Regions from separate parts of the Stenotrophomonas sp. 86156_Sma genome, predicted to be linked through region 2. Evidence: riboswitches for the same ligand, from Rfam matches in the RefSeq annotation. Region 2 holds a riboswitch; the other holds the start of a gene.
What was found. A riboswitch is a leader RNA that binds a small molecule or an ion and turns the genes downstream of it on or off. The one in region 2 is predicted to bind cobalamin.
Positions count from the first base shown of each region.

Region 1: linked by a shared signal. The riboswitch ahead of btuB (TonB-dependent vitamin B12 receptor) and the one ahead of ACZK33_RS01160 (epoxyqueuosine reductase QueH) in region 2 are both predicted to bind cobalamin.

Region 1 covers NZ_CM151157.1:557,241-560,627, reverse strand. The annotation lists gene ACZK33_RS02550 (TfoX/Sxy family protein) at 1-24, shown strand, start outside; gene ACZK33_RS02545 (histidine phosphatase family protein) at 116-694, opposite strand; cobalamin riboswitch at 837-1,059, shown strand; gene btuB (TonB-dependent vitamin B12 receptor) at 1,175-3,016, shown strand; gene gph (phosphoglycolate phosphatase) at 3,158-3,387, opposite strand, start outside.
Region 2 covers NZ_CM151157.1:268,116-271,502, forward strand. The annotation lists gene pncA (bifunctional nicotinamidase/pyrazinamidase) at 170-796, opposite strand; gene ACZK33_RS01160 (epoxyqueuosine reductase QueH) at 852-1,538, opposite strand; cobalamin riboswitch at 1,700-1,914, opposite strand; gene ACZK33_RS01165 (patatin-like phospholipase family protein) at 2,042-3,387, shown strand, end outside.

The DNA of each region.
Region 1 (3,387 bases), 290 kb from region 2:
GCCGAGCGCGCGGACGAGGATTGAGGCCTCCGCGTTCCTGGGGATGCCGGCCAGCGGCCGGCACTACCACTGTGATGCGGGATCGGTAGCGCCGGGTCATGCCCGGCGAGTGCGGTCAGGGCTGCTGCAGCTCCAGCAGTTCGCCCACCAGCCCGACCTCGCCGCGCTCCAGCCACACCCGCAGGCGTGTGCCGTGGTCAATACGCAGGGCCCAGCACAGCGACATCGGCAGGCCGCAGACCTGTGACAGCACCATGCGCAGCGGGCCGCCGTGGCTGACCACCAGCGTCGGCACGGGATCGTCATCATCAAGCAGGCGATCCAGCGCGCGCGCGATGCGCCGCTCGAAGTGGCCCCAGCTTTCGCCGTTCGGCGGCGGGAATGCATGCGGGTCGGCATGGAAGGCCGCCAATGCGTCCTCCGGCAGGTCGAACAGCGACTTCCCGTCCCAATCGCCGAAATCCAGCTCTTCCCATTCCTCGTCCGCTTCCACGTCCAGCCCACGCGGCGTGGCCAGGGCCATCGCCGTGTGCAGCGAGCGCAGCCGCGGCGAACTGATCACCCGCTCCCAGGGCTGCGCAGCGTAGGCGTCGACCAGTTCCTGCGGCAGGCGGGCCAGCTGCGGTGGATCACTGCGGCCATCGAGGAACTCATCGCGACCGTTGCCGGCATGGCGGACCAGGTCGAGGATCATGCGTGCGTCCTGTACAGGCAACGCGGGAACAGCGGAAAACGGGCGGACATCGGCAACGGCACCACGGGATCGAGGGACCATTCTAAGGGCACAGCAAAGGCAGTCGAGCAGGCTCGACGCTACGGGCCGCCTGCGATGCCGTAGACTGCGCGCACTTCCAGGTGACCTGCGGCCACGGCCGGCAGGTTGAAACGGGAAGCCGGTGACGCGTGATTCCACGCCAGGCCGGCGCTGCCCCCGCAACGGTAAGCACGTCAGTTCCAGGCAACACCGCCACTGTGCCGCAGGCATGGGAAGGCGCCTGGACGGTGGCCTCACGCCACCCGGCGGCGAGCCCGGAGACCGGCCAGGAAGCCTCAGGTCGCGATGCGGTGGGCATGGCGCTGGATGACCGCAGCATGCGCTGCGGCGTCGGCGCATGCCTGCCTTCGCGGCTCCTCCCCTTCGCCACGCGGGCGTGCGTGGCACCTGGAGTCCCCCATGAAGCTGCAGTCCCGAATGCTGTCCCTGGCCGTGCTGGCCGCCCTGCCCGCGCTGGCCCAGGCCGCCGATGACACCACCGCGCTCGACCAGATCCTGGTCACCGCCACCCGCACCCCGATCGCCCTGCAGGACAGCATCGCGCCGGCCCAGGTGATCGACCGCGCGCAGATCGAATCCAGCCAGGCCACCTCGCTGCAGGAGCTGCTGCGCGGCCGTGCCGGCATCAACCTGACCAATGCCGGCGGCCTCGGCAAGCAGAGCTCGCTGTTCCTGCGTGGCACCAACTCGGGCCACACCGTGGTGCTGGTCGATGGCGTGCGCATCAACAGTGCCGACCTCGGCCTGGCCATGTACCAGGACCTGCCGCTGGCGCAGATCGAACGCGTGGAAATCGTGCGCGGCCCGCAGTCCAGCCTGTACGGCGCCGACGCCATCGGTGGCGTGATCCAGATCTTCACCCGACGCAACCAGGGCGATTTTGCTCCGCACTTCCAGCTCGGTGGCGGCAGCAACGGCCTGCGCGAAGCCAGCGGCGGCATCGGTGGTGGCACCGAACGCGGCTGGTTCGGCGCCGACATCGCCTACCAGCATTCCGATGGCATCGATGCCTGCCGCGGCTCGGCGACGCTGTTCACCGGCTGCTTCGCCGACGAACCCGACCGCGACGGCTACCGCAACCTGTCCAAGAGCCTGCGTGGCGGCTACACCTTCAACGACCAGTGGAACGTGGAAGGCAGCGCGCTGCGCGCCGACGGCAAGAACCACTACGACGGCTATTACAACTATTCGGAAACCCGCCAGCAGGTGCTGGCCGGCAAGGTGCGCTACACCCCGTCCGAGCGCCTGGCGTTCACCGCCAACGTCGGCCGCAGTGACAACGAGTCGGACAACTTCGGCGCACCGGGGGTGTTCGGCAGCGCCCAGACCCATCGTGACAACGCCTCGCTGCAGGGCGACTTCGGCGTGGCCGAGGGCCAGCTGCTGAGTGCAGGCGTGGATTGGAGCGAAGACAACCTGGACGGCAGCAGCGCCGGATATCTCGTCGACAGCCGCCGCAACACCGGCGTGTTCGTGCAGTACCAGGGTCGCTTCGGCCGCCATCAGCTGCAGGCCAGCGCGCGCAATGACGACAACCAGCAGTTCGGCAACCATGCCACCGGCAGCGTGGGCTGGGCGATGGAACTGGAGCACGGCCTGCGCGTCAATGCCAGCTACGGCACTGCGTTCAAGGCGCCGACCTTCAGCGACCTGTACGACCCGTGGAGCGGGGTGCCGACGTTGAACCCGGAGAAGTCCAAGAGCGCCAATCTCGGTGTTTCGCAGCAGGGCCAGGGCTGGCATTGGGGCCTGGATGTGTACGAGACCCGCATCGATGACCTGATCACCTACGATGCGTCCACGATGAAGATGCAGCAGGTGGAGAAGGCGCGCATCCGCGGTGCCGAGCTGACCGGTGGCGTGCTGTTGGCCGGCTTCGACATCAACGCGCAGCTGAGCTACACCGACCCGCGCAACCGCACCCACGGCAGCACCCAGTTCGACAACTGGCTGCCGCGCCGTGCGCAGCAGACCGCGCGCCTGGACGTCGACCGCCGCTTCGGTGACGTCCGCGCCGGCCTGACCGTGCAGGGTGCGGGCAAGCGCTATGACAACGCCAGCAACTCGGTGAAGGTTGGCGGCTACGGCACGCTGGACCTGCGCGCCGAGTACGCGCTGACACCGTCGTGGTCACTGCTGGCGCGCGCCGCCAACGTGTTCGACCGCAAGTATGAAACCGTGGCGTGGTTCAACCAGCCGGGCCGCGAGTACCAGCTGAGCGTGCGTTACCAGCCGAAGTGACCGCGACGGTCATGGTAGTGCCGGCCGCTGGCCGGCAACATCATGACCTTCGGCAACGCATCCCGGGTTGCCGGCCAGCGGCCGGCACTACCCATTGCGTCAGCCCGGGTTACCGGCCGGCGACCAGGGATGTCCGTTGCATCAGCCCTGCAACCCCGGCAACTCGCGCAGGTCGTCGATCAACGCCACCGCATGCGCGGTGGCCAGGTCCAGGCCGCGCGGATAGCCGTAACGCACCAGTGCGATCGGCATGCCCGCATCTTCGGCGGCGCGGTAGTCGGTCAACGAATCACCCACCATCAGGCACGCCTCTACAGGCAGCTCGAAGTGCGCGGCGATATGCAGCAGCGGTTCACCACTGGGCTTGCGCT
Region 2 (3,387 bases):
CCGAATCCTGATTTCATCCAATGAAAAGCCCCCGGTTCGGCCGTCCCGCGATCTGTAGGGGGGCGTAGTTAGGGGGCTGGATGAATCGATTGTGTTGTCGTGGGCAGGAGCGCGCAAGCGGCATAAGCGACGTGCGCGGTAGCGCCGGGCCATGCCCGGCGGTCACGCCTCAGGCGATCGAAATCCCCGCCTTGCCCAGCGCTTCACGCACCATCGCGTCGTTGGCGTCGGTCACCGGCTTGGTCAGCTCCCACAGGAATTTCACCCGGAAGCCGGACTTCACCGCGTCCTGCGCGCTCCACAGCACGCAGTAGTCGCGGGCCAGGCCGCACACGTGCACTTCGCGGATGCGGCGTTCGTGCAGCCAGCCTGCCAGGCCGGTGGCCGGGCGTTCGCCATCGGGGCCATGGTTCTCGCGGAAGGCGCTGTACGAATCCACCTGTTGGCGCGTGCCCTTGCGCAGGATCAGGTCGGCCACGGTCCAGTCCACGCCCGGATGCAGGACGGCACCGGCGCTGCCCTGCACGCAGTGGTCGGGCCACAGGGTCTGCGGCTGCGCGTGCAGCAGGATGGTCTCGAAGGGCCGTCGGCCGGGATGCTGGCTGGCGAACGAGGCGTGGTCGGCCGGGTGCCAGTCCTGGGTCGCCACCACGGTGCCGTAGCGGCGCTGTGCCAGCAGATCGGCGATCGGTGCCACCAGCGCATCGCCCTGGTCGCAGGCCAGCGCGCCACCGGGCATGAAGTCCGGCTGCAGGTCGATCACCAGCAGGGCGACATCGGCGGGCAGGGCGGTCATGGCAGTTCCGGTACAGCAGAAGGGGCGACCAGCGTGGCCGCCCCATGCCCACACGTCAATCGCCCTGCGGCGTCTCAGCGTCCTGCCCGTAGTACAGCAGGCCGATCTTGATCCGTTCGCGGCCATTCTCGCGGCGGTGACGGTTGGCATCGCGCAGCGAGTACACGCAGCCGCAGTATTCCTGCTGGTAGAACTGCTCGCGCTTGCTGATCTCGATCATGCGGCTGGCACCGCCGCCCTTGCGCCAGTTGTAGTCCCAGTACTGCAGGCCTTCATAGCGCGACGCGGCACGGATGCCGCAGTCGTTGATCTGCGCCATGTTCTTCCAGCGCGAGATGCCCAGCGACGAACTGATGGTGTCGTAGCCGTGCTCGTGCGCGTACAGCGCAGTGCGCTCGAAGCGCATGTCGAAGCACATCGTGCAGCGGATGCCGCGTTCGGGCTCGTTTTCCATGCCGCGTGCACGGCTGAACCAGTTGTCGGTGTCGTAGTCGCAGTCGATGAACGGGATGTCGTGCTGTTCAGCGAAGCGGATGTTCTCCTGCTTGCGCAGCTCGTATTCCTTCACCGGGTGGATGTTGGGGTTGTAGAAGAAGATCGCGTAGTCGATCCCGGAGGCGGTGATCGCCTCCATCACTTCGCCGGAGCAGGGGGCGCAGCACGAGTGCAGCAGCAGGCGCTGGCCGTTTTCGGGCAGGGACAGGGTGGGGCGTTGGAGCTCGGTCATCGTCAGGTACCGCATGGACCGCCGGCAACGGCGGTGGCCCATGCATCAGCGCGTGGGTGAACAGGTCTGGCCAGAAACCGTGAACAGGACGCACGCGGCCGCACCGCCTGCAGGCGCAGGACAACGACGGCCCCGGCAACCTCCCCGCGGAGATTCCAGGTCGAGTCAGGGGACGGTCGTGTCCCCCGGCCGGGGCCGGTATTCGGGCTGATGGACACGGGCCGCAGCCCACCTACTACCTGCCGCTTCCCAGGCGTGAGCCCAGTGCTGTTGGCAGGATTCGTTTCCATTCACCGCTGCGGGGCAGCTCCGGAATGGGCGCGCAAGGCGCCTTCACCGGATTCCCGTTCAAATCCCTGCCGTCATCAATGCCACGGCAGGGATACCTTCGGCGTGCCCACGGTGGACGCGTCGAGGGCAATGGTCAAGGGCCAATGAAAGCGCAGGGCTGTGGCTCGCTTCTCAGGCTGTGAGAGCGCCTCTTGCCATACTGGGCACCGACAGACGGGAGGTGGCTCGTGGCGGCGAAGTACTGCGATCTGGTCATGAAAGGCGGCATCACCAGCGGCATCGTGTACCCAAATGCGGTACTGGCGCTGGCGCGCGAGTATCGATTCAAGAGCATCGGCGGCACCTCGGCCGGCGCCATCGCTGCAGCCGTAGCGGCCGCGGCGGCATGCGGTGATCGCCGCCAGCAGGCCGGCGAGCACCTGCCCGGCGATGCCGGCTACGGCGGGCTGTCGGCGGTGTCGGCGCAGCTGTCGCGGCGCGGCTTCATCTACAGCCTGTTCCAGCCGGCACGGGGCGCGCGCGCCGCCTACCGGTTGCTGGTGGTGCTGACCGGCAATGCCCGCCTGCCGCACAAGCTGCTGTGCCTGGCCATCGCGGTGTTCGAGATTGCGCCACTGGAGGTGCTGGTGTCGCTGGCGCTGCTGCTCGGCCTGGGCTGGTGGGGCGGCGGTTGGAGCGGCGTGGCCGCCACGCTGCTGCCATCACTGCTGTGCGCGTACGGTGCCGGCGTGGCCGGTGCCGCGCTGCGGATAGCGCGGGTGGCGCGCCGTAACCTGCTGGGCCTGTGCAGCGGCCTCGGCCGCGATGCACGCACGCCGGCATTGACCGAATGGTTGCACGAGTGCCTGCAGCAGCTGTCCGGCAAGCCGCTGGATGCACCGCTCACGTTCGCCGACCTGCACGATGCGCCGCGCTATGCCGGCGAGCCGGACAGCCCGCATGCGATCAGCCTGCAGATGATCACCACCTGTGTGTCGCACAACGAGCCGCGCACGTTGCCGCTGGGCGGCGCGCAGTTCTGGTTCCTGCGCGAGGAGTTCGAGCAGCTGTTCCCGGCCAGCGTGGTGCAGTGGCTGGTGACGCAGGCCGGCCCGCCGCTGGAGGTGGAAGGGCGCCGGTACTACCACCTGCCGCAGGGCCCGAAGCTGCCGGTGCTGGTGGCCACGCGCATGAGCCTGAGCTTCCCGCTGCTGATCAGCGCGGTGCCGTTGCATGAGCCCTCGCGCCGCGAGCGTCGCTGCGAACCGACCGCACCTGCGGCCGACCAGGAGCACAACGTCGCCGACAGCATGGAAGGGCTGACCAGTGCCGGGCAGACCTGCGGACCGGTGATCACCGCGTTCCGCATCTGCTGGTTCTCCGATGGTGGCATCAGCAGCAACTTCCCGATCCATCTGTTCGATGCCGCGTTGCCGCGCTGGCCAACCTTCGCCATCAATCTGGTCTACCCGCAGCATGCCGAAGACGTGAGCCACGGCAGCAGTGGCCGCCAGGCGCTGGAACACGCCGTGTTCCTGCCCACCGAAAACCGCCACGGCTGGCAGCGTACCTACCAGTCGATCGCTACGCCGCT